DNA from 4 places in the Microbispora sp. CA-102843 genome. Region 1 is predicted to be linked to each of the others. Evidence: riboswitches for the same ligand, from Rfam matches in the RefSeq annotation. Region 1 holds a riboswitch; each other region holds the start of a gene.
The links. Region 1 has a riboswitch for cyclic di-AMP ahead of ACQEVJ_RS15365 (CHAP domain-containing protein). Riboswitches for the same ligand answer to the same signal wherever they lie in the genome.

Region 1 (5,791 bases):
TCCCCTGAGGCGGCGGCCGAGGTGATCGCCGGGTATGCGATCGCCAACGACGTGTCGGAGCGGGAGTTCCAGAACGAGCGCGGCGGCCAGTGGGACAAGGGCAAGTCGTGCGAGACGTTCAACCCGCTCGGTCCCTGGCTGGTGACGGCGGACGAGGCCGGCGACCCGCAGGCGCTCGGCCTGCGGCTGTGGGTCAACGGCGAGCTCCGCCAGAACGGGAACACCAAGAACCAGATCTTCGGCGTGCACCACGTGATCTGGTACCTCAGCCAGTTCATGGTGCTGGAGCCGGGCGACGTGGTGAACACCGGCACTCCGGCGGGCGTGGCGCTCGGCCGTGGCCCGGAGGCGTACCTGCGGGAGGGCGACGTGGTGGAGCTGGAGATCGACGGCCTCGGCCGCCAGCGCCAGCGGATGGGACAGGCATGAGCGAGCGAATCGGTAGGCACAGTGTCTTTCGCTCATGCGACCCCGAGCCGCAAGGCGAGGGGGTGGCATGAGCGAGCGGAGCGAGCGAATCGGTGGGCACAGTGTCTTTCGCTCATGCGACCCCGAGCCGCAAGGCGAGGGGGTGGCATGAGCCGGGGAGAGTTCGACGGCCTGGTGGCGATCGTCACCGGCGGTGCTTCGGGCATCGGTGAGGCGGTCGCCGAGGAACTGACCGCGCGGGGCGCGCGGGTCGCCGTCCTGGACCTGAAGGACACCGAGTTCGTCTGCGACGTCACCGACGACGCCTCCGTACGGCGGGCGGTGTCGGCCGTGGCGGAGCGGTACGGCCGGATCGACGTGCTGGTGAACAACGCCGGCATCGGCGCGCAGGGCACGGTGGCCGACAACGACGACGCGGAATGGCTGCGCGTGTTCGACCTCAACGTGGTGGGGATCGCCCGGGTGACCCGGGCGGCGCTGCCCCACCTGCGCGAGTCCCCGCACGCCGCGATCGTCAACACCTGCTCGGTCGCCGCGACGGCCGGGTTGCCGCAGCGGGCGCTGTATTCGGCGTCCAAGGGGGCGGTGCTGGCGCTGACCCGGGCGATGGCGGCCGACCACATCCGCGAGGGGATCCGGGTCAACTGCGTCAACCCCGGCACCGTGGACACCCCCTGGGTAGGCCGGCTGCTGGACGCCGCTCCCGACCCCGAAGCCGAGCGCGCCGCGCTGTGCGCCCGCCAGCCGCACGGCCGCCTGGTGACGGCGCAGGAGGTCGCCCATGCCGTCGCGTACCTGGCCAGCCCGAGGGCGGGGTCCACGGCCGGGGTCGAGCTGGCCGTGGACGGCGGAATGGCCGGCCTGCGGCTGAGGCCGGTGTCGCCGTGAGGATCCCACTCGGGCCGTACGGGCTGGGCACCGCGCCGCTGGCCGGGCTGTTCGCGCCGGTCAGCGAGGAAGAGGCCGAGCGGGCGCTGGCCGCCGCGTGGGAGGCGGGGATCCGCTACTTCGACACCGCGCCGCACTACGGGACCGGGCTGGCGGAAGAACGCCTCGGACGCTTCCTGCGCGGCCTGCCGGGGGACGCCGCCGGGGAGGCGGTCGTCTCCACGAAGGTGGGCCGCGTGCTGGTGCCCGGCCAGGGCGAGGAGGAGGGGTTCCCCGGCCGCACCGGCTACGTGCGGGTGCGGGACTACAGCCGCGACGGCGTGCTGCGTTCGCTGGACGACAGCCTGACGCGGACCGGGCTCGACCGGTTCGACCTGGTGTTCATCCACGACCCGGACGACCACTGGGAGCAGGCCGCCGGGGAGGCGTACCCGGCGCTGGCCGAGCTGCGCGACCAGGGGGTGGTCGGCGCGATCGGCGCCGGGATGAACCAGGCCGAGATGCTGACTCGCTTCGTCCGCGAGACCGACCTCGACGCCGTCCTGGTCGCGGGACGCTACACGCTGCTCGACCGCTCCGCCGCGCGGGAGTTGCTGCCCGAATGCGAACGGCGCGGCGTCGCCGTCGTCGCAGGCGGGGTGTTCAACAGCGGAGTCCTCACCGGCGGCACCACCTACGACTACGACGCCGCCCCGCCCGCCGTGCTGGAGCGGGCGCGTGAGCTGGGCCGGATCTGCGCGTCCTACGGCGTGCCGCTGCCCTCCGCGGCCCTGCGGTTCCCGCACCGGCATCCGGCCGTCACCACGGTCCTGATCGGCGCGCGCAGCGCGGAGGAGGTCCGGGAGGACCTCGACCTCGCCGCCACGCCCGTGCCCGGAGAGCTGTGGAAGGAACTGGACCCTGCTGATTGACCCCGCCGCCTGATCGCGCCTGGCGGGCGAACTGCCGCCCGCCAGGCGCTGTCGGCGTGTTCGGGGGGACGGCCGCCCGGGTGTGTGGCCTCCGACCCCGCCCGCCGGGCGGACGGGGCGGGCGCGAGTGCCGTACGGCTGTGTGGCGCATGTCACCGCGGGCGGCCCGCGACCGTGAGGACCTGCGGAAGCACGGAACGGTGGCGGCCAGAATCATGCCGTTTGCCGGTTTTGGCCGTGTCTTACTTGTTATCTATTAAGCTTCCCGTGTATCTCGCCGGTGAGCGGTCCTCAACCCGAGGACGACCGGCGACCGCCGAATCCCGGAAGTCATCGATCCCGGGAACCGGGGACCCACGTCTCTTGGGGTGAATCCGGACCATCCGGTAGGGCTACTCCTGGCCCGAACCCGTCAGCTAACCCGGTAGGCGGCCAAGGAGAGGAGAGCGCGTGGAGTGTCGGCTCCACCTGCCCACCCGGTCCGCGTCGCATCGCCGGACCACATGCCAGCCCTGGAACGTCTCCAGGCTTCCGGGGTGATGGCGCGCCCGTGACGGGCTGCCACATCTCCCGTTTCTGATTCCGCCCCGCCGCGGCAGTGTCCTCGGACGGCCATGCCGTCATGCCGTCACGCCCCGCGGGCCGGTTCGTCATGTCTCGAAGCGCGCCATGAGGAGCCTCCGATTTCCACCGATCCGATAGCTCGACAGCTGCTCGACGCCGTCCGCCCGGAACTGGGCTACCGCGAACGAGCCGGGAAACACACGAAGTTCGGCGCGTGGTACGCCGACAACGTCGCCAAGGACCCCGACTTCAAGACCGCCCCCTGGTGCGACATGTTCGTCTCCTGGGCGGCGGACCGTGCCGGGGTGCAGGACCACGTCGGCGAGTTCGCGCTGACCACGCGGCACGCCAAGTGGTTCAAGAAGCACCAGGCCTGGAGCGACAGGCCCGAGCCGGGCGCCGTGGTCTTCTTCGCCTGGTCGGGGTCCAAGAAAATCCGCGACATCGACCACGTCGGCGTGGTCGAGAAGGTCGTCGGCGGGAAGGTCCACACGATCGAGGGCAACGTCGACGGCGTGTGGCTGAAGCGGAAGGTACGCGACAAGAGCAAGATCGTCGGGTACGGCCTGCCGCGCAAGGTCAAGGTGACGCCGAAGGCGCCGGTGACGATCCAGCCCGTGGCGGCCGTGCACGCGAGCGTCCAGGGCGCGGCGGGGCCGGCCACCAGGAACATGGCGGCCACGCAGGGGCAGTCCCTCGACGTCGTGTGGTCGCCCGGCGACGCCGTCCTGCCGGCCGGTCTGCTGTTCGCGGTGGTCTCCACCGCCGTGACCGGGCTCCGGGTCAAGACCACGGCGGCGACGTCCCGCGGACGCCATCGCAGGCGCGGGTGACCTCCCTTATCGGTGCGGCGACGGCCCGCCGTACGGGGTCGCGGCGGCCTGACCCAGCAGGCCCTTCATCTCCCTGATCTCGGCCGACTGGCTGGAGACGATGGACGCCGCCATCCGCCGCGCCGGCTCGTAGACTCCGGCGCGCAGCTCGTCGCGCGCCATGGCGACGGCGCCCTCGTGGTGCCGGATCATCATCGTGAGGAAGGCCCGGTCGAAGGCCCGGCCGGACAGCCCTTCGAGTCGCCGCATGTCCTCGGCGGACATCATGCCGGGCATGGCGTGGTGCGCCGGTGCGGGGCTCTCGCCGGGCACCCGCTCACCCCAGGCCGTGAGCCAGCCGCTCATCGTCTGGATCTCGGGAGCCTGGGCGGCCTCGATCCGCCGGGCGAGCCGCGCGACCCGGGGGTCCGCCGCGCGGTTCTCGGCCAACCTCCCCATCTCCACCGCCTGACGATGATGCGGGATCATCATCCGGGCGAACATGACGTCCTGGTCGTTGTGGTCGGCCGCCGGCGCGGTGATGGCGGACACGGCGAGCGCGGCGGGCGGGGCCGGCGTCCCGGCCCGGGCGGCGGAGCCGTACGCGCCGGTCACGCCGACCAGCAGACCGGCCGCCAGCAGGGCCGCCGGCAGAACACGTCTCTTCATCGGACACCTCCGAGGAGACCCCTGCTGTCGGGACGTTCCCGGCCGGATGCCGGTCATTCCTCCGGCGGTTCTCGCCTGCTCCGCGCCCGGTGAGGCGGCCAGCGGGAGACGTTGACATGCAGCCAAAGGGCTGCATATATTTCGTGCAGCCAAATGGCTGCGTGTTCGGGATGGGGAAGATGGACGAGGTGTTCAAGGCGCTGGCCGACGCCAGTCGCCGCCGGTTGCTGGACAGCCTGAACGCCCGCAACGGCCAGACGCTGCGTGAGCTGTGCGCGGGGCTGGACATGGCGCGGCAGTCGGTCAGCAAGCACCTGGCGGTGCTCGAGGCGGCGAACCTCGTGACCACGGTGTGGCGTGGCCGGGAGAAGCTGCACTACCTCAACGCCGTGCCCGTCAACGCCATCGCGGACCGCTGGATGAGCAGGTTCGACCGCGAGCGGGCCCGTGCTCTTGCCGATCTCAAGAACGCATTGGAGCAGGAACCGATGGGCAACCCCGAGTTCGTCTACACCACCTACATCAGGACCACGCCCGAGCGGTTGTGGCAGGCCCTGACCGACCCCGCCTTCACCCGGCGCTACTGGGGCTTGTCCTTCGACACCGACTGGCGAGCGGGGGCGCCGATGACGTGGCATCAGGGCGGCGTAGCGATCGCCGATCCCGAGCAGGTCGTCATCGAATCCGAGCCCGGCCGCCGTCTCTCGTACACCTGGCACTCCTTCACGCCCGAGTGGGCCGAGGCGGTCGGTCTGGGGGAGGACGTGCTCGCCAGGCTGAAGACGGAGCGCAGGTCACGGGTGACGTTCGAGATCGAGCCGGTGGGGGAGACGGTCAAGCTGACCGTCGTCCACGACGGCTTCGATCCCGGCAGCACCGTGCGGGAGATGGTCGGCGAGGGCTGGCCTCAGGTGCTGTCCGCACTCAAGACCCTGCTGGAGACGGGCGAGCCCCTCCCAGCCGGGAGCGCATGACGCGTGGGCCGCGCCCCGCGCGGCCGGGCAGGGCGCGGGGCGCGGCCGGCAGGAATGCGGTGGATCAGCACTGGCCGTCGGCGAGCACCCAGTAGTCCGGGCCGGTCTGGCGCAGCGCGTGCGTGGTGAAGGTGTTCCACAGGCCCATCGCGTCGTTCGACCCCTTCGCGTAGGTGTAGCCGCCGGACTGGTACGCCCGACCGGCGGTGGTGTGGGCGTAGTTGCTGGCCCGTACGCACACGCCCGGCGGCGTGGCACTGGGTGTGACGCTGGGCGAGGGGCTGGGCGTGATGGTGGGCGTGGGGCTGGGGCTGGGCTGGGCCCCGCCGTCGAGGCCGAAGAAGCGGGCGTCGTGGTAGGCCGAGCAGATCGTGTCGAGGAAGTACGCTGCGGTGGCGCCGCACTGGTCGGCGGCGTTGCCCGGATCGACCGGCAGGCCGTGGCCCATGCCGCTGATCTCGTAGAGGCGTACGTCGTCGTCGCCGTACACCTTGAGCGTGGTGCCGCCGGTGAGCGACCGGGTGGAGGCGGGAGTCTGGGAGAC
Region 2 (5,791 bases), 1.1 Mb from region 1:
TCGGACCCACGATGTGGTCGCGCAGGCGGGGCGAGACCGAATACGGCGTGAAGTGGGTTCCGCTCGGCGGCTACATCCGCATGATCGGCATGCTCCCGCCGCGCGCATCCGACGAGCCCGGCAAGCTGCGCAGCGTCTCCACCGGTCCCTGGCAGGGCCTGATCGAGAACGCGCGGGCGGTCGCGTCCGAGGAGATCCGGCCGGGGGACGAGAACCGGGTCTTCTACCGCAAGCCCTGGTGGCAGAAGGTCATCATCATGGCCGGCGGCCCGGCGATGAACTTCGTGCTCGCGTTCGCGCTGTTCGCGGTCGTGATCATGGGGTTCGGCGTGCGCGTGCAGACGCCGGTCGTGTCCTCGGTGTCCAAGTGCGCCATCCCCGCCGCCGAGGCGGAGCACCGCGACTGCCGGCCGAGCGATCCCCTGACGCCCGCCGCCCAGGCCGGCCTGCGGCCCGGCGACCGCATCGTCGCCATCGGCGGCACCCCGGTGACCGGCTGGGAGAGCGCGCAGCGGCTGATCCGGGAGCACGGCGCGGGGGTGACGACGCTCGGCGTCGAGCGGGGCGGGCAGCGGACCGACCTGAAGGTCGACCTGATCGCGCAGGACATGCCCTCGCTGACCGACCCCGACAAGGTCGAGAAGAACGTCGGCTTCCTCGGTGTGAGCCCGACCATGGTCGTCGAGAAGAAGGGCCCCGGCTACGTCGTCGGGCAGATGTGGGACCTGACCGAGCGCACCGCCGCCGCGATGGTCAACATCCCCAAGAAGATGGTCGGCGTGTGGAACGCCGCGTTCTCGGGCGAGAAGCGCGACCCGAACGGGCCGATCGGCATCGTCGGGGCGGGCCGCATCGGCGGTGAGATCGCCGCATCGGACCTCTCGGTCGAGAACAAGATCGAAATCTTCATCAACCTGCTGGCCGGGCTGAACCTCGCGGTGGGCATGTTCAACCTGATCCCGCTGCTGCCGCTGGACGGCGGCCACATCGCCGGCGGGCTGTGGGAGGGCGTCAAGCGGGCCTTCGCGCGGGTGCGCCGTCGGCCCGTCCCCGGTTACGTGGACGTGGCCAAGGCGCTCCCGCTGACGTACGTCATGGCGGCCCTGCTGGTCGTCATGGGCGGCCTTCTCATCTACGCCGACCTCGTCAACCCGGTCCGCCTGTCCGGCTGAGCCCAGCCGGGCAGCGGCGCTACTCGCCCGTCGCCCCGTCGATGCGCTCGCGCAGCAGATCGGCGTGGCCGTTGTGGCGGGCGTACTCCTCGATCATGTGGCACATGATCCAGCGCAGCGAGTAGTGGACGCCCAGGCGGGCCTCCTTCGCCGGCACGTCCAGGTCGGCGCAGGCCTCCTCGGCCGCACGCGCGTGCTCGATCTCCGCGCGCCAGGTGGCGAAGGCCTCCTCGGCCGACGCGGTGTCGACGTTGTCGAACTCGCCGTCAGGGTCGTCGTCGCTGTAGTAGATGCTGCCGAGGTCCTCGCCGTTGATCCGCCGCCGGAACCAGCCCCGCTCCACGTCGGCCATGTGCCGTACGAGGCCGAGCAGCGACATGCTGGAGGGCGGCACGGAGCGCAGCCGGAGCTGTTCCTCCGTGAGGCCCTCGCACTTCATCGCGAGGGTCTCACGGTGCCAGTCCAGCCAGGCGCGCAGCATCGCGCGCTCTCCCGCGGCGGCGGGAGGATCGATACGTGTTTCGGTCATTCTGGCATCTTGCCCCGAGCCGTGGCGCGGAGCCACATCAATCAGAGCTGGGCGGGCCGGTATTCGAGCAGGACGAGGCACGAGTCAAGGACCCTGGTGGCGGCCAGCTCCAGCCCTGTGCGGGGATAGCCGGCGTAGGCGGGCTCCCGGCCGTCGCCGCCCAAGGTGAGGGGAAAGACCATCAGCCGGAGCCGGTCGACCAACCCCAGCTCCATCAGGCTTCTGACCAGGCTGAGGCTGCCGATCGAGCGCAGCGGCACGTCCGACTCCTGCTTGAGCGCCCGAACCTGCTCGGCGAGATCGCCGCGTACGAGCCGGGTGTTCTTCCAGACGAGCGGCTCGCGCAGGGTGTTGGAGAAGACGGCCTTCGGCAGGTCGTTCATCCGGGTGCTCGCCTCGTCGGTGGCCGCGGACGAGATCGCCGCCAGCGCCTCATAGGTGACGCGCCCCATGAGCATCAGCTGAGGCTCGTCGGTCGCCTCACGTATCCACGCGTCGAGGTCGGGACCCGGGTAGTCGAAGAAGGCACCCACGTCCACGCCGGCGGCGAAGCCGTCCAGCGACACGAACAAGTCCGCCGTGAGGTCAGCCACGGCGGTTACCGCGCTTCATCACCAGGGCCCCTTGATACGCAGCACGCATGAACTGATCGTAAGGGCCGTCGCGTCAGGCGGCCTGCCCGATCAGTACATCGAGATGTGCACGTGGTCGTAGTGGTTGGCGGTGATTCCGCCACGGTCGGACATGGTGCGCCAGCCCGGATGGCCGAGGTTGTAGATGCGCTGCTGCCAGATCACGTACATCACGCCCAGCTTCGGCCCGTTCTTGATGGCCCAGGCGGCCACGCTGTCGCCGAGTGCCTTCATCTCGGCGGAGGGCATGGCGCCGCCCGAGCTCATCATGAAGTCGCAGGCGCGCCCGAGGGGGTGCTCGCCGCTGTTCTCGGCGCGGTAGCAGCCGATCGGGAACTGCAGATCGAAGTGCTTTTCGACCTCGGTGCGCATGAGCCGCATCCGCGGCGTGATGTTGTCGGAGCCGCTGGGCAGCTCCGGCGCCCACGACCCACCCACGCGCTTGCCCGGCGCGATCGGGATCAGCGCGTCGAGCTTGTCCTTGATCTCGTCGATGAGATCCTCGGCGTCCTCGCGCTGCCCGGCGACCACGGCGGCCTGCGCCTTGAGCTGTTCGGTCAGCGTCTTGGCGGCGTCCGCGGCCCGCTGCCGTTCGTCGCGGACCTGGTCGAAGCGCGCGAGCCTGGCGGCCTGCTCCTCCTTGAGCTGGTAGTTCAGCGCGGCGGTGTTCATGTCGGGCAGCGCCATCGCGCTCTCGGTCTGGTAGCGCAGCCCGGCCATCTGCCGTACGGCGTTGCTGGCGGCCTCGTAGTCGGCCTCCGCCTTGACCAGCCGGCCGCGTGCCGCCTTCTCCTCGACGCGGGCCTTGGCGAGCGCGACGCGTTTGGCGTTGTAGTCGCCGATCAGCCGGTCGACCTTCTTCCGCAGGTCCGACAGCTCCTTCTTGAGCTGCTTCTCCGTCGGCTTGGGGTCGGCGGCGCCCGGGGCGGCCGCGCCGAACACGAGGACGGCCGAGGTGAGCACGCCGACAGCCAGGGGGAACGCGCGGGGCAGCGCCCACTCCTCTCCATCTGCCGACCGGGTTAGCTGACGGGTTCGGGCTGGAGAAGCCCGGGCAGGCGACTGCCTTGACCCCAGGTGCGTGGTTGGGTCCCCGGCTCCCGGGCGAGGCGCCCGGGATTAGGCGTACCGGCTGTGACAGCCGGTGTGAGGGATACTAATGGTAAAGAAAGCGCGGCTGCCACCCAAGTCGCAACCATTCGGAGATCAAGCCGTTACCGCCTCGCGGAGCATCCGGGCGGCCTCCTCCGGGAGCACGTCGTTGACGAACGCGCCCATTGCCGACTCCGATCCGGCGAGATACTTCAGCTTGTTCGGCGCGCGCCTGATCGTGAAGAGCTGCAGGTGGAGGTAGGCGAGGTCGCGGCGGTAGGTGACCGGGGCCTGGTGCCAGGCCGCGACGTACGGCATGACGACGCCGAACAGTCCGTCCAGGCGGCGCAGCACCTCGATGTAGAGCGGCGCGAACGCGGCCCGCTCCTCGGGCGACAGCGCGGGGATGTCGGGGACCCGACGGTGCGGGTAGACGTGCACCTCGAACGGGTAGCGCGCGGCGGCAGGGACGAAGGCCGTCCAGTGCTCGTTGGCGGCCACCACCCGGGGCCCCCTCCGCTCGGCGGCCAGGACGTCCGCGAACAGGTTGCCGCCCTGATGGCGGGCGGCGGCGTCCAGCATCTGCCGGGAACGCGGCGTGACGTACGGATAGGCGTAGATCTGCCCGTGGGGGTGCGGCAGCGTGATGCCGATCTCGGCGCCGCGGTTCTCGAAGCAGAAGACCTGCTCCACACCGGGCAGCGAGGCCAGCTCGGCCGTGCGGTCGGCCCACGCCTCGACGACCAGCTCGGCCTGCTCGTCGCTCAGCGAGCTGAACGACGCGTCGTGGTCGGAGGTGAAGCAGACGACCTCACATCGCCCGATCCCCGGACGCACCTCGCTCAGCCCGCCCACCTGCTCGTACGCGCCGGTGTTGAAGCTGAACGACGGGAAGCGGTTCTCGAACACCGCCACCTCGTACGGCGAGGGGATCTCCGAGCCGGGATGGGCCGGGCAGAGCGGGCACTCCTCGGCGGACGGCAGGTGGGTGCGCGTCTGGCGGTGCCGGGCGACGGCCACCCACTCGTCCATCAGGGGGTCGTAGCGCAGCTCGGAGGAGAGCGGGCGCGGCGGCAGGTCCCTGGTGTCGGTGGCGCTGTGGTCGGCGTCGTCGCGCCGGTCGAAGTAGATCAGCTCACGGCCGTCGGCGAGATGGGTGATGGTGCGCTTCACAGAGCGGTCTCCAGCTTCACAGTGCGGTATCCGGTGTCAAGGTTCGGCCCGGCGTCACAGTGCGGTCTCCAGCTCGGTTTCCCCGGACGGATCGGTGAGGAGGAGTTCGCCGGCGTGCTCCGACAGCGCGGCGCGCCCCTCCTCCGGCAGGCCGACGTCGCTCACGACCACGCTGGCCTCGCCGAGGGCGGCGATCGTGCTGATGCCGATCGTTCCCCACTTCGTGTGGTCGGCCAGGACCACGAGCTGCTGGGCGGCCGCGATGAGGGCGCGGTCGGTCTCCGCCTCCAGCAGGTTGGGCGTGGTGTAACCCGCCCGGACGCTCATGCCGTGCACGCCGAGCATGAGCGTGTCGACGTTCAGGGAGCGGACGGCCGCCACGGCCACCGGGCCGACCAGCGCGTCGGAGGGCGTGCGCACGCCTCCCACCAGCACCACGGTCTGGTCGGGCCGTCCCGCCCGATGGAAGACGTCGGCCACCTGCACGGAGTTGGTGATGACGGTCAGCTCGGGCACGTCCACCAGATGGTGGGCCAGTGTCCAGGTCGTGGTCCCGGCCGACAGGGCGACGGAGCTGCCCGGCCTCACGAGCATGGCGGCCCGGCGGGCGATGGCCTCCTTCTCGGCCTGCTGCCGCACCGACTTGGCCGCGAAGCCCGGCTCCTCCGTCGAGCCGGTGCCGGTGGCGGTCGCCCCGCCGTGCACCTTGACGATCAGGCCGCGCTCCGCGAGGACCTCCAGGTCGCGGCGGATCGTCATGTCCGAGACCCCGAGGTCGCGTACGAGCTGCGCGACGCGCACCCCGCCGGTTCTGCGTACCCTCTCCAGGATCGCCTGCTGCCGTTGCTGGGCCAGCATCCACCACTCCTGTCAACAGATTCAAACAAATTATGCCCCACATGCGTGGAGACATGTTGAGTTGGGTCCCCGTACTTGTCGCCGGCGGTCCGGGGGGAGGACAGTGAGCGAAAGCCGTACTCGACGGAAGGCGGTCGTGATGGGCAGGCGCGCACGCAAGTCGAAGGCACGCAAGAAGAAGAAGGCCAACCACGGCAGGCGGCCCACAGGACGGTAGGACCTGCGGTAGGCCCTGCGCGGTAGGGCTTAAAGGTTCCTGCCCCAGGCGGCGAGCAGGTGAGTCTGCTGGTCGGCGCCGGCCGGGACGTCCCGCTCGTCCCCGATCACTCCCGCCT
Region 3 (5,791 bases), 1.2 Mb from region 1:
TGTGGCCGGGGACGGGTCAGACGCGCGACGACGAGGACCGGGGCGGTGCCGCGGTTCCGGCGCGCTCCGAGCGAGCTCGTGTCACCGAGCCTGTGGTGGGCTGCGTGAGCCGGCGGTGCGATGCCCGGTCTGTTGTGGGCTGAGGACGATGTCCTCGTGGTGCCGGGCGTGCGCCGGTGCGGAGTTGGGAGCCGCCGGTGCGGCCGCCGCGTTGCGCGACCGGGACGGGAACGGCAGATGCTCGGGACCGGCGGCGCTCGCGGGCAGGGTCGCCGACTGCGGCGTCCACGCCCCCGGCGTCCACACTTCGGCGGCGGCCTGCGGCATGCGCTGGGCGGGGTCGCCGCCATACCAGGCGGGGGTGGATGCGACCAGCGCGAGGGCAAGCATCAGCAGGCCCACCACCAACGTGAAGGCGGTGGACCCGCACATGTCACGTCGTGAGGTCGCCATGAGACCGACCATAACCCACCTTCGCGAAACGGTCATCTGCGTTTCCCGGCGCCCGTTTCTCCTGATTGGTCCGCGCCCGATTCCTGCCATCCGTTGTGGATACCCGTTTCCAGGAACCGTTCCCGTCCGCCCGGGTGCGTTTTCCGTTCCCCCGGCTCCCGTTTCCCTGCTCCCGTCCCCTGCTCCCGTTTCGACCGGCCGGCGGAACTCGCTACGGTGGCCGGAAGACCGGGCCTCGCGGAAGGGAGGGAGGGAAGGATGGTGCGACGCAGGCTGACCGCCGCGCTGCTGCTCCTGCTGCACGCGATCTTCCTGACCTCCGGCGGCGTACCCGCGTCCACGCTGGAGACGCCGTATGGCGCCGCCGGCCTCCACATCACGGGCCCCCACCTCGCCACGGGCCGTCCGGCGGCGGGGGAAGGCGGCGTACGCCAGGCGGCCCGCGTCTGGTCTCCGGCGCGTGACGGCGCCCGGCTCGCGGACGCGCGGATGTGCCCTCCGGCGCACGCCACGCGGCCCGCCCCCGGCGACCCGCCCCGGGTCCAGGCGGGCGCGGGCGGCCCCGGCGTGTCCGGCGGACCGGTCGTGCTGCCCAACCCGGCGGCGCCGCGCGGCGGCACCCGGGTCACGCGGGCAGGGCCGCACCACTACGGCCTGCCCGCCCAGTGCCCGCGCCGGGCGGCCTCGGCGCGCGCTCCTCCCTCCACGGCGTACTGAGACCTTTCCCCGCTCGTACCGCCTGTGGAGGCTTCATGTCCCGTGCGCCCTTGTGGCGTGCGGTGGCGGCGCTCGCCGTCATCGCGACCTCACTGCTGCTCGCCCTCACCATGGCCCCGCGCCTCGGCCTCGACCTGCGCGGCGGAACCCAGCTCGTCTTCGAGACGAAGGACTCCCCCACGGTCAAGGCGGACGCCGACGCCACCGACCGCGCCCTCGACGTGCTCCGGCGCAGGGCCGACGCCCTCGGAGTCGTCGATCCCACCCTGGTCCGCTCCGGCGAAAGGCGGATCATCGTCGAACTGCCCGGCGTGCTCGACCCGCGCGAGGCCGCCTCGGTCATCGGCAAGACCGCTCAGCTCAACTTCCATACGGTGCTCGGCCCCGCCGAGGACGGCGACAAGGACGCGATCGCCGACGAGAGCGGCCAGAAGCTGAAGCTCGGCCCGGTCGCCCTCAGCGGGGCCGGCGTCACCGACGCCGCCGCGCGCAGCGACCCCCAGATGGGGCCCGGCTGGTTCGTCACGATCGACTTCAAGGAGCCCGGCCCCTGGCGGGAGCTGACCGGGAAGGCGGCCTGCGCGCCGGTCGGCGACCACAAGCGCCGCGTCGCCATCGTCCTCGACAACGAGATCATCTCCTCGCCGCAGGTGGCCGAGTCGGTGGCCTGCGACGCGGGGATCTCCGGCGGCACCACGCAGATCACCGGGTCGTTCACCCCGCAGGAGGCGCAGAACCTCGCGGTCCTGGTCAAGGGCGGCTCGCTCCCGGTGCCGCTGGAAGTGGTCGAGCAGCGGACCGTCGGCCCGACCCTCGGCGCCGACGCCATCGCGGCGAGCGCCAAGGCCGGCGTCGTCGGGGTGATCCTGACCGCGGTGTTCATCGGCGTCGTCTACCGGCTGGTGGGCGTGCTGGCCGCGGTCGCGCTCGCCTGCTACGGCCTGATCTCGTACGCCGGGCTCGTGGCCATGGGAGCCACGCTCACGCTGCCCGGCCTGGCCGGGTTCGTCCTGGCGATCGGCATGGCGGTGGACGCCAACGTGCTGGTCTTCGAACGGGCCAGGGAGGAGTACGGCGAGGCGCCCCGCCGGGGCCTCAAGGCGGCCCTCGACCGGGGCTTCAAGAACGCCTGGAGCGCGATCGCCGACTCCAACATCACCACCCTGCTCGCCGCGGGGCTGCTGTTCTGGCTGGCCTCCGGGCCGGTGAAGGGCTTCGGCGTGACGCTGGCCATCGGCGTGCTCGCCTCGCTGGTCTCGGCGATGCTGATCACCCGGGTGCTCGCCGCCGCCCTGATCGCCAGGATGGGCCCCCGGGCGTCCGGCATCGGCTCGATCGGCCGCGTCAGGACCTGGCTGACCCGGCGGAACCCGGACCTGATGCGCGGCAGGCGGCTGTGGCTCGCCGTCGCGGCCGGGCTGCTCGTGCTGGCGGGCGCGGGACTGGTCACCCGTGGGCTGAACTACGGCGTCGAGTTCACCGGCGGCCGAATCGTGGAGTTCGGCACGAGCAGGCCCGTCGACGTCGCCGCGGCGAGGCAGGCGGTGGCGGACGCCGGGTTCCCCTCGGCCGTCGTTCAGCGGTCGGACGACGCGATCTCGGTGCGTACCGGGCAGATCAGCGCCGACGACGTGGTCCGCATGGAAGATGCGCTGGACCGGCGCGTGGGCGAGGTCACCAAGCAGCGTGACGAGCTCATCGGGCCGAGCCTCGGTGAGGAGCTGCGCCGCAACGCGCTCATCGCGCTCGCCGTCGCGCTCGCCGCGCAGCTCGTCTACCTGGCGTTCCGGTTCCGGTGGACGTTCGGCACGGCGGCCGTGGCGGCGCTGTTCCTGGACGCGGCCGTCGTCGTCGGAGCGTTCGCCTGGATGGACAAGCCGATCGACGGGGTGTTCCTGGCGGCGATGCTCACGATCATCGGTTACTCGGTCAACGACAAGGTCGTGCTCTTCGACCGGGTGCGCGAGCTGTGGCCGGTGCGGCGCGGGGAGCCGTTCGGCGGCGTGGTGAACACCGCGATCCTGCAGACCGTGCCGCGCACGGTCAACACCGGGCTCGGCGCGCTGTTCATCCTGGCGGCGCTGGCGGTGTTCGGCGGCGACTCGCTGCGCGACTTCGCCATCGCCCTGCTGCTCGGCATCGTCGTGGGCACGCTGACGTCGTCGTTCGTGGCCGGGCCGGTGGCGATCGCGCTGGAGAGGCGCAACACCCAGCCGCCGCCGGTTCCCGCCGCCCCGCGTGCCAGGCCCGCGCGGCGCGACGGCTCCGGCGCGGTGGTCTGACGCGCCGGCCTGACCGGCGGGCGTGGGTCCCGGGGCTGGACGCCCGCCCCGGGGCCCGTGCGGCTACGGACGGCCGAGCGCGCGCAACTGGATGGGCGTCAGCGGGGAGACGTTCTGGTCGATGGGCGAGTCGGTGTACTGGTGGATCGCCCAGGACTTCCAGTCGGCGGGCGGCGTGATGTCGCCCGGGGCCTTGCTGTAGTGGGCCACCCACAGCGGGTACGCGCCGAGGCCGTGGCCGTACTCGTCGGCGAAGTTCCAGCCGCTGTAGAACATCGGCTTGGTCCCGGTCTTGGCCGTCACGTACTCCAGCCAGGTCTTGGCCCACTGGTTGACGTGCTGGACCGACTGGCCGTCGGTGGTCTCCAGGTCGAGGACCAGGATGTCGCCGGGCCTGCGCGGCTGCGCGTTCACCACGTCGAGGAAGTGCTCGGCCTCGGCGATGGGGTCGTTGCCGGGATGGCCGTAGTGGTAGACGCCGCGGACGATGCCCTTCTTGGCCAGCTCCTGCCAGTGCCGGGGGAAGGACGAGTCGACCCAGGAGGTCCCCTCGGTGGCCTTGATGAAGCCGAACTGCGCGCGGCTGTTCATCCAGTCGTGGTCGGCCTCGTAGCCGGAGACGTCCTGACCGTACGTGTGCGGGTTCGCGTAGGCCGGGGCAGGCAGGACGACGGCCGCCGTGACGGTGGCCGTGGCGGCCGAGACCGCGAGGGTCGCCGCCGCGAGGGCGGAGCGCAGGCGCCGGCCGGAGGGCCGGCTCCCGAGGGAGAGCCGATGGGTGGACATGACGGGGTTGACTCCTTGCTTCCATGCCGCCTACCGGGTTAGCTGACGGGTTCGGGCAGGAAGTGCCCTACGGGCGCATCTGGGGGGCCTGCGCGCCGATTCACCCCGAAGAGAGTGGGTCCCCGGCTCCGCATGACGCGGATTCGGCGGCCGCGCGATCATCGCGCGGTCCGGGCAACGACACGGCAAGGGGATACGACGCCGGAAGTCGGTCGGTACCCAAGCTGTGTGCCCTAAAGGTACACACAGCACCAGAATGGTGTAAACAGGACAAAACATGTCTTTACCTGGCCCGATACCGCCCGGACCACACCCCCACCACCATGACCCCATCAGCCCCACCCGGCCCCCGTCGTGGCCCGGCCGCCCCTGACGCGCGAACCCCACCAGGGGGTAAGACCCGTGATTACCAACGGTAAGTGTTCGCCAGATCACATTCTGTGAAAGAGTCCGTCCTCGGAGGGATTCACTTGGGGGTCTGCGTCGTGGTCGCGATGTCGTCGTCTCGTTCCCGCTGCGGTTCCTGTGACCTGCGGCGCGTTCGGTGACCGTAAAGGCGAGCGGCGTGAGAGGCATCCCTCGTCACGTGGCGTGCGTCATGGACGGGAACGGCAGGTGGGCCGCGCAGCGATCGATGCCCCGCACCGCGGGGCATCGGGCGGCCGAGGCCGCGGTGATCGACGTCATCGAGGCGGCCCACACGGCCGGCGTCGAGTGGTTGAGCCTGTACGCCTTCTCCACCGAGAACTGGCGGCGCCCGGCCGCCGAGGTCGACGTCCTGCTGCGCCTGGTGCGGCGCGCCATCCGGAAACACGCCCTGGCACTGCACACACGCGGGATCCGCTGCCGTTTCCTCGGGGTCACCGACCCGCGGATCCCGCCCGCGCTGGCCCGGGACATCGCCGACCTGATGGCGCTGACCCGCGACAACCGGCGGATGACGTTGACGGTGGCGTTCGACCACGGCGGTCGCCGCGACATCGTCGAGGCCGCCCGGTCGCTGATCCGCGACGGGGTGCCGCCCGAGCAGGTCACCGAGGAGAGTTTCGCCCGCCGTCTGCCCCACCCCGACATGCCGGAGGTGGACCTGGTCATCCGCACCTCCGGAGAACAGCGGATCTCCAACTTCATGCTCTGGCAGGTCGCCTACGCCGAATGGGTCTTTCCCCGGGTGCTGTGGCCGGACTTCCGGGCCGAGCACTTCTGGGAATGCCTGGAGGTCTACCGACGGCGCGACCGCCGGTTCGGCGGCGTACAGGCACCTGCCCCGACAGGAAAGGGAAGTCGATGAGCGACGCCGTGTCCGAGGACTTCACCGACCCGCTCGGCCCGGGATCGATGCTCCACGAGTTGACCCGCCAGACGCGCTGGGGGCTGGTGGCGACCCGGGCCATCGTCCTGGAGGCCGCGCACCCGCAGATCGGCGCCGCGCTGATGACCAACTCGACCTTCGTGGCGCACCCGTGGCGGCGGCTGCGCAACACCGTGCTCAGCGCGCAGCGGATGGTCGATCCCGACAAGCAGGTGCGGCAGCGGGAGGCGGCCCGGCTCAA
Region 4 (5,791 bases), 1.5 Mb from region 1:
TCATGAAGTGCTGGCAGGCCTGCATGGCCTTCTGCATCGAGGCCTCGTCGCCCTTCTTGCCCATGATGCGGACGCGGCCGTCGGGGCCGGGGTCGGGCACGTCCACGCCGTGCTCGCGCATGCACTGCGCGAACTTGAGCTGGGCCTCCTGGCGGTCCACCGTGGCCGAGGCCGACGGCCTGGCCGTGGCGCCGGTCCCGGCGCCTGACACGGTGCCCGACGTGGCGCCGCCCGCGCTGGCGATCCCGTCGTCCGCGGGGGCCGCGCCGCAGCCGGCCAGTGCCAGTGCGAGCCCCAATGTGAGCCCCAATGTGAGCCCGAGTGCCGGACCCAGGGCACGCAAAGGTCGTAAGCGCATGAGTCGTTCCTCCTCTGTCGCTCCTTCTCATCCAGGGCGTTCGCCCGGGACGGGGCCCAACTCCAGCGGAGGCGGTGCTAAACGCGGATAAGCGATCTCCGCTTATCCGCGGCTAACACCCCCTGCGCCACTCTCGGAGGCGAGCGGGAGGTTGGGATGCGGGTGCTCGTGGTCGAGGACGAGGAACAGCTGGCCGAGGCCGTCGCCCGGGGGCTGCGGCTGCACGCCATCGCGGTGGACGTGGCCTACGACGGTCAGGAGGCGCTCGAGCTGGCCGCCTACGTCGACTACGACGTGGTCGTGCTCGACCGCGACCTGCCCGAGGTGCACGGCGACGAGGTGTGCCGGGAACTGGTCACGGCCAGTGGGGCGAGCCGCATCCTCATGCTGACGGCGGCCGGGCGGGTGCGCGACCGGGTCGGGGGCCTGTCCCTGGGCGCCGACGACTACCTGGTCAAGCCGTTCGCGTTCGCCGAGCTGGTGGCCCGGATCCGGGCGCTGGCCCGGCGCTCGCCCCGGGCGATGCCTGCGGTGATCGAGCGGGCCGGGATCCGGCTCGACCCGGCCCGCCGTACGGTGGTGCGGGACGGGCGGCAGGTGGCGCTGGGCCGCAAGGAGTTCGACGTGCTGCACGAACTCATGCGCGCCAGCGGAGGGCTGGTGACCTCGGCCCGGCTGCGGGCGAACGTGTGGGACGAGCACGCCGACGCCGGCACGGGCGTGCTGCGCGTCACGATCACCTCGCTGCGCCGCAAACTTGGCGAGCCCCCGGTGATCGAGAACGTGCCGGGCCGGGGGTATCGGCTGTGATCCGCGTCCTGTCCTTGTGGGGCAGGCTCGGCCTGCGGATGCGGCTCACCCTGCTGTACGGCGGGCTGTTCTTCCTGGCGGGGTCGGTGCTGCTGTGGTTCACCCACCTGCTGACCGCGCGGGCGCTCAACCAGCGGTTCGTGGTGGCGGTGGCGTCGAAGGTGACCGGCACCCCCGATGCCGTGTTGGGGGGCAGGCTGCCCGACAGCGACATCCTCGCGCAGCGGGTGCGCACCGACGTCGAGCAGGGCGCGGCCGACGTGCTGACCGACGTGCTCCGCTCGTCGGTGATGGTCATGATCCTCGTCGGGGCCGTCGCCGTGGTGCTGGGCTACCTGGTGGCCGACCGCGCGCTGCGCCCGCTGGACCGGGTGACCGAGACCGCGCAGCGGCTGTCGGAGAGCACGCTGCACGAGCGGATCGCCCTGCGCGGGCCGCAGGACGAGGTCAAGCGCCTCGCCGACACCTTCGACGCGATGCTCGACCGGCTGCACCGGGTGTTCGACGCCCAGCGCCGGTTCATCGCCAACGCCTCTCACGAGCTGCGCACCCCGCTGGCGGTCAACCGTACGGTCCTGGAGGTGTCGCTGGAGGAGCCCGCGGCGTCGGAGGACCTCAAGGCGCTGGCCCGCGCGCTGCTCGGCACCAACGCGAGGTATGAGCGGCTGATCGAGGGACTGCTCATGCTGGCGCAGTCGGAGCAGGAGCTGAGCGCCCGCAAGCCGGTCGACCTGCGGCAGATCGTCCGTATGGCGATGGAGCAGATCGACCTGCAGCCGCGCCGCAGGAAGGTGGTCGTCCACGAGGACCTGTCCCCGGCGGTCGTGCACGGCGACCCGCTGTTCCTCGAACGCTGCCTGGTCAACCTGCTGGAGAACGCGATCAAGTACAACGTGCGTGACGGAGAGGTCTGGGTCCGGCTGCGGGAGGACGAGGCCGGGGTGAGCGTGACGGTGGAGAACACCGGGCCCCTGGTCCCGCCGTACGAGGTGGACGACCTGTTCGAGCCGTTCCGCCGGCTCGGCGGCGACCGCGTCCGCTCCGCCCGGGGGGCGGGGCTGGGCCTGTCCATCGTCCGGGCCATCGCCGTGGCGCACGGCGGCGGGGTGGAGGCGCTCCCCCGGCCGGAAGGCGGCCTGGCGGTGACCGTGCGCCTGCCCGGGTGAGCCCGGGTTTGCGCTGACGGCGAACCCGAGCGGCCCCGGTTACCCGCCCTCGCCGGGTTTGCCGCCTACCGACCAGTAAAATCTCAGTTGTTCTAACTTGACCGGTTTGACCTGGTCTATTACGTTTTAGGCAGCTCAGGGCGTACTTGCTCATCTCAATGGTCAAGAAGCCCACCTCAGACCGACGCGGCCGGCCCATTCCGGCCTGCCGCCCGGCCGCCGAGTCCGCGTCCGCGCGGAGCCGGGGACCCACCTCTCCTGGGGTGAATCGGCATGCGTGCCGTAGGGCGACTTCCAGCCCGAACCCGTCAGCTAACCCGGTAGGCGGCATGGAAGTAAGGGAGTTCGCCCCACATGCACGTCCTCAACACCTGTCTTCGCGCTGCCCTCGCGGGCGGGGCTCTCGCCTCGGCCGTGCTGATCTCAGCGCCGGCAGCGCACGCGGACAACCCGGCCACCGGCAAGGGCCCGGCGGCCGCGAAGTCCATGTCCGAGATCGCCTCCACGCTGCCCAAGGTCAGCGCGGACGACGTGCTGAACCTGGCCAGGAGCCAGATCGGGATCAGCGAGAACGCCTACGGCGGCGGGACCAAGTTCCAGCAGTGGTACATGACCACGCCCCGCGCCCGCGAGACCCTCGCCCGCGACGGCGGCACGCTCAAGGGCTACCTCAACGCGGCCTGGTGCGACATGTTCGTCTCCTGGGTGGGCCAGCAGCTCGGCATCGGCCCGGTCATGGGCTCCGACGCCTACACCGTGGAGCACGCTCACTGGTTCGCCGACCACAGCCGCTGGGGCCGTACGCCCAAGCCGGGCGCGGTGGTGTTCTTCAACTGGAACGGCAGCAAGAACATCGACGACGTCCAGCACGTCGGTTTCGTCGTCAAGGACAACGGCGACGGCACGATCCGGACCATCGAGGGCAACACCGGCGACGGCGGCGCCGTCGAGGCCCGCACCCGCCCCACCTGGCAGGTCGTCGGATACGGCTACCCGATGTACACCGCGGACGCCTCCGCCTCCGCCTCTTCCTGACGGACGACGGTCCCGAAGCGCGCCGGTGATCCCGGCGCGCTTCGCCGTCCCCGCCATCCCCGCCGTGGCCGGCCGTACGCTCAGCCTGCCCGAGCAGGCGAGAGCCGCCCGGCCGCCGCAAATTGACCTATATAAGCGTGAGCTGCGAGCCTTGCGGCATGCACGCGTTCGACGTCCTCGGCGATCCGGTGCGCCGCCGCATCCTGGAGCTGCTCGCCGAGGGCGAGCGCTCCGCCGGGGAGATCGGCGCGATCGTGCAGGAGGAGTTCGGGATCTCCCAGCCGGGGGTGTCCCAGCACCTGCGCGTGCTGCGGGACAGCGGCTTCGCGACGGTCCGGGCCGAGGGCACCCGGCGCCTGTACGCCGTCGACCCCGCGCCGCTGCGCGAGGTCGACACCTGGCTCGACCACTTCCGCCGCTTCTGGAACCAGCGCCTGGACGCCCTGGGCACCGAACTCGCCCGCGGCAAGAGGGAGCGCCGACTGGGTGACGGCGCTCGCCCGTGAATCGTGGCGCACGTGACGTGCCGCGTCATGCGGACGAGGGTCCGTCACCGCGGTATCCCGGCACTGCCGCGTCACCGGCTCTCGGTCACACGTCCCAGGTGACGGGGAGGCTCTTGACCCCGTAGATGTCGGCGGTCTCCGGGCGCAGCACGACCTCCTCGGCCGGCACGGCCAGCCGTAGCGTGGGGAAGCGGTTGAGCAGTGCGGGGAGCGCGACGCGCATCTCGACGCGGGCCAGCTGCTGGCCCAGGCACTGGTGGATGCCGTGGCCGAAGGCCAGGTGCCCGCCGTCCTGCCTGCGCAGGTCGAGCACGTGGGGGTCGGTGAAGCGCTCCGGGTCGCGGTTGGCGGTGTTGTAGGACAGGATCAGCGTTGTGCCGGCCTTGATGGTGTGGCCGCCCAGCTCGACGTCCTCCAGCGCCGTTCTCATGAACGTCTTGGCGACGCTCAGATACCGCAGCAGCTCCTCCACGGCCCCGTCGGTGAGCGCGGGATCGGCGCGTAGCGCGGCCAGTTGCGCGGGATTTCGCAGCAGCGCGAAGGTGCCCAGGGCCAGCATGTTGGCGGTGGTGTCGAACCCGGCCGACAGCAGGATCAGGGCCATGCCCCGCAGCTCCTCGTCGGTCAGGTCGCTGTCGGTGAGATCGCCGAGCACGTCGTCGGTGGGGTTGGCACGCTTGGCGGCCACCAGCTCCGCGAGGTAGTTCTGGACCGCGGTGTAGGCCGCGATCAGGTCTTCGTCGCTGGTCTCCCCGCCGAGGAACTTGTCGATGTGCTCCTGGAAGGAGCCCCGGTCCTCGTACGGCACGCCGAGCAGCTCGCAGATGATGACGGCGGGGACGGGCCTGGCGAAGGCGGTCACCAGGTCGGTCGGCGGGCCGGCCTTCTCCATGGCGTCCAGGTGGTCGGCGGTGACCTGCTCGACGCGCTCGGTGAGCATGCGCATCCGCCGTACGGTGAACTTGCCCATCAGCGGTTTGCGATAGCGGCTGTGCTGCGGCTCGTCCATGAGGAGGAACTCGCCGGGCGGCGCCGGGGGGACCTCGATCTCGCCGTAGTCGACCAGCGGGTGGTGGCGCATGAGCTCCTTGCGTGAGCTGAACCGCGAGTCGGCCAGGACGGACCGGACCAGGTCGTAGCCGGTGACCAGCCAGCCCTGGTGTCCGTCGGGGAAGGGGAAGCGGCTGATCGGGCCGTGCTCGCGGGCCTGGATCAGCTCCTTGGGCGGGTCGAAGGGACAGCCGGGCTGACGCGCCGCCGGCATCGTCGTGACAGTGTGGAGAGATTCAGCCATGACCTTTCCTTGTCTCGCGATAGGACGTGTTTCATGGGGCCCGCAGCTCGTCAGGGAGGACGACCCGCCACGCTGAGCTGGCCTAGGAGATCTTGCGGCGGTAAGTGTTCATGGCGAAGACGTACGCGACGATGAGGATGCCGACACACCAGGCCAGGGCGATCCAGATGTCGGTGCCGACCGGCTGCTGGGTGAACAGGGCGCGGATGGCGTTGACGATGGACGTCACCGGCTGGTGCTCGGCGAAGGCGCGCACCAGGCCTGGCATGGTGTCGGTGGGCACGAACGCCGAGCTGAGGAACGGCAGGAAGATGAGCGGGTAGGAGAATGCGCTCGCGCCTTCCATGGTCTTCGCGGACAGGCCGGGGATGACGGCGATCCACGTCAACGCCAGGGTGAACAGGATCAGGATGCCGGCGACCGCGAGCCACGCCTGCGCTCCCGCCCCCGAGCGGAAGCCCATGAGCAGGGCGACGAGCACGACGACCACGAGCGAGATCAGATTGGCGACCAGCGAGGTCAGCACGTGCGCCCACAGCACCGACGACCGCGCGGTCGGCATGGACTGGAATCGCTCGAAGATGCCGCTCTTCATGTCCGTGAACAGCCGGTACGCGGTGTA

Region 2: linked by a shared signal. The riboswitch ahead of ACQEVJ_RS09910 (coiled-coil domain-containing protein) and the one ahead of ACQEVJ_RS15365 (CHAP domain-containing protein) in region 1 are both predicted to bind cyclic di-AMP.
Region 3: linked by a shared signal. The riboswitch ahead of ACQEVJ_RS20425 (glycoside hydrolase family 25 protein) and the one ahead of ACQEVJ_RS15365 (CHAP domain-containing protein) in region 1 are both predicted to bind cyclic di-AMP.
Region 4: linked by a shared signal. The riboswitch ahead of ACQEVJ_RS22250 (CHAP domain-containing protein) and the one ahead of ACQEVJ_RS15365 (CHAP domain-containing protein) in region 1 are both predicted to bind cyclic di-AMP.

The regions. Positions count from the first base shown of each region.
Region 1 is NZ_JBNJNF010000001.1:3,263,124-3,268,914, forward strand. It holds gene ACQEVJ_RS15350 (fumarylacetoacetate hydrolase family protein) at 1-429, shown strand, start outside; gene ACQEVJ_RS15355 (SDR family NAD(P)-dependent oxidoreductase) at 577-1,317, shown strand; gene ACQEVJ_RS15360 (aldo/keto reductase) at 1,314-2,228, shown strand; cyclic di-AMP (ydaO/yuaA leader) riboswitch at 2,533-2,675, shown strand; gene ACQEVJ_RS15365 (CHAP domain-containing protein) at 2,843-3,625, shown strand; gene ACQEVJ_RS15370 (DUF305 domain-containing protein) at 3,632-4,273, opposite strand; gene ACQEVJ_RS15375 (ArsR/SmtB family transcription factor) at 4,453-5,247, shown strand; gene ACQEVJ_RS15380 (extracellular catalytic domain type 1 short-chain-length polyhydroxyalkanoate depolymerase) at 5,312-5,791, opposite strand, start outside.
Region 2 is NZ_JBNJNF010000001.1:2,116,849-2,122,639, forward strand. It holds gene ACQEVJ_RS09895 (M50 family metallopeptidase) at 1-1,172, shown strand, start outside; gene ACQEVJ_RS09900 (DinB family protein) at 1,192-1,701, opposite strand; gene ACQEVJ_RS09905 (dihydrofolate reductase family protein) at 1,743-2,294, opposite strand; gene ACQEVJ_RS09910 (coiled-coil domain-containing protein) at 2,385-3,296, opposite strand; cyclic di-AMP (ydaO/yuaA leader) riboswitch at 3,331-3,469, opposite strand; gene galT (galactose-1-phosphate uridylyltransferase) at 3,540-4,598, opposite strand; gene ACQEVJ_RS09920 (DeoR/GlpR family DNA-binding transcription regulator) at 4,653-5,456, opposite strand; gene ACQEVJ_RS09925 (TIGR03086 family metal-binding protein) at 5,703-5,791, opposite strand, start outside.
Region 3 is NZ_JBNJNF010000001.1:4,424,254-4,430,044, reverse strand. It holds gene ACQEVJ_RS20440 (hypothetical protein) at 82-453, opposite strand; gene ACQEVJ_RS20435 (hypothetical protein) at 712-1,170, shown strand; gene secD (protein translocase subunit SecD) at 1,206-3,452, shown strand; gene ACQEVJ_RS20425 (glycoside hydrolase family 25 protein) at 3,516-4,238, opposite strand; cyclic di-AMP (ydaO/yuaA leader) riboswitch at 4,251-4,397, opposite strand; gene uppS (polyprenyl diphosphate synthase) at 4,804-5,529, shown strand; gene ACQEVJ_RS20415 (oxygenase MpaB family protein) at 5,526-5,791, shown strand, end outside.
Region 4 is NZ_JBNJNF010000001.1:4,796,428-4,802,218, forward strand. It holds gene ACQEVJ_RS22235 (hypothetical protein) at 1-358, opposite strand, end outside; gene ACQEVJ_RS22240 (response regulator transcription factor) at 515-1,168, shown strand; gene ACQEVJ_RS22245 (sensor histidine kinase) at 1,165-2,334, shown strand; cyclic di-AMP (ydaO/yuaA leader) riboswitch at 2,542-2,675, shown strand; gene ACQEVJ_RS22250 (CHAP domain-containing protein) at 2,689-3,369, shown strand; gene ACQEVJ_RS22255 (ArsR/SmtB family transcription factor) at 3,528-3,875, shown strand; gene ACQEVJ_RS22260 (cytochrome P450) at 3,961-5,169, opposite strand; gene ACQEVJ_RS22265 (ABC transporter permease) at 5,252-5,791, opposite strand, start outside.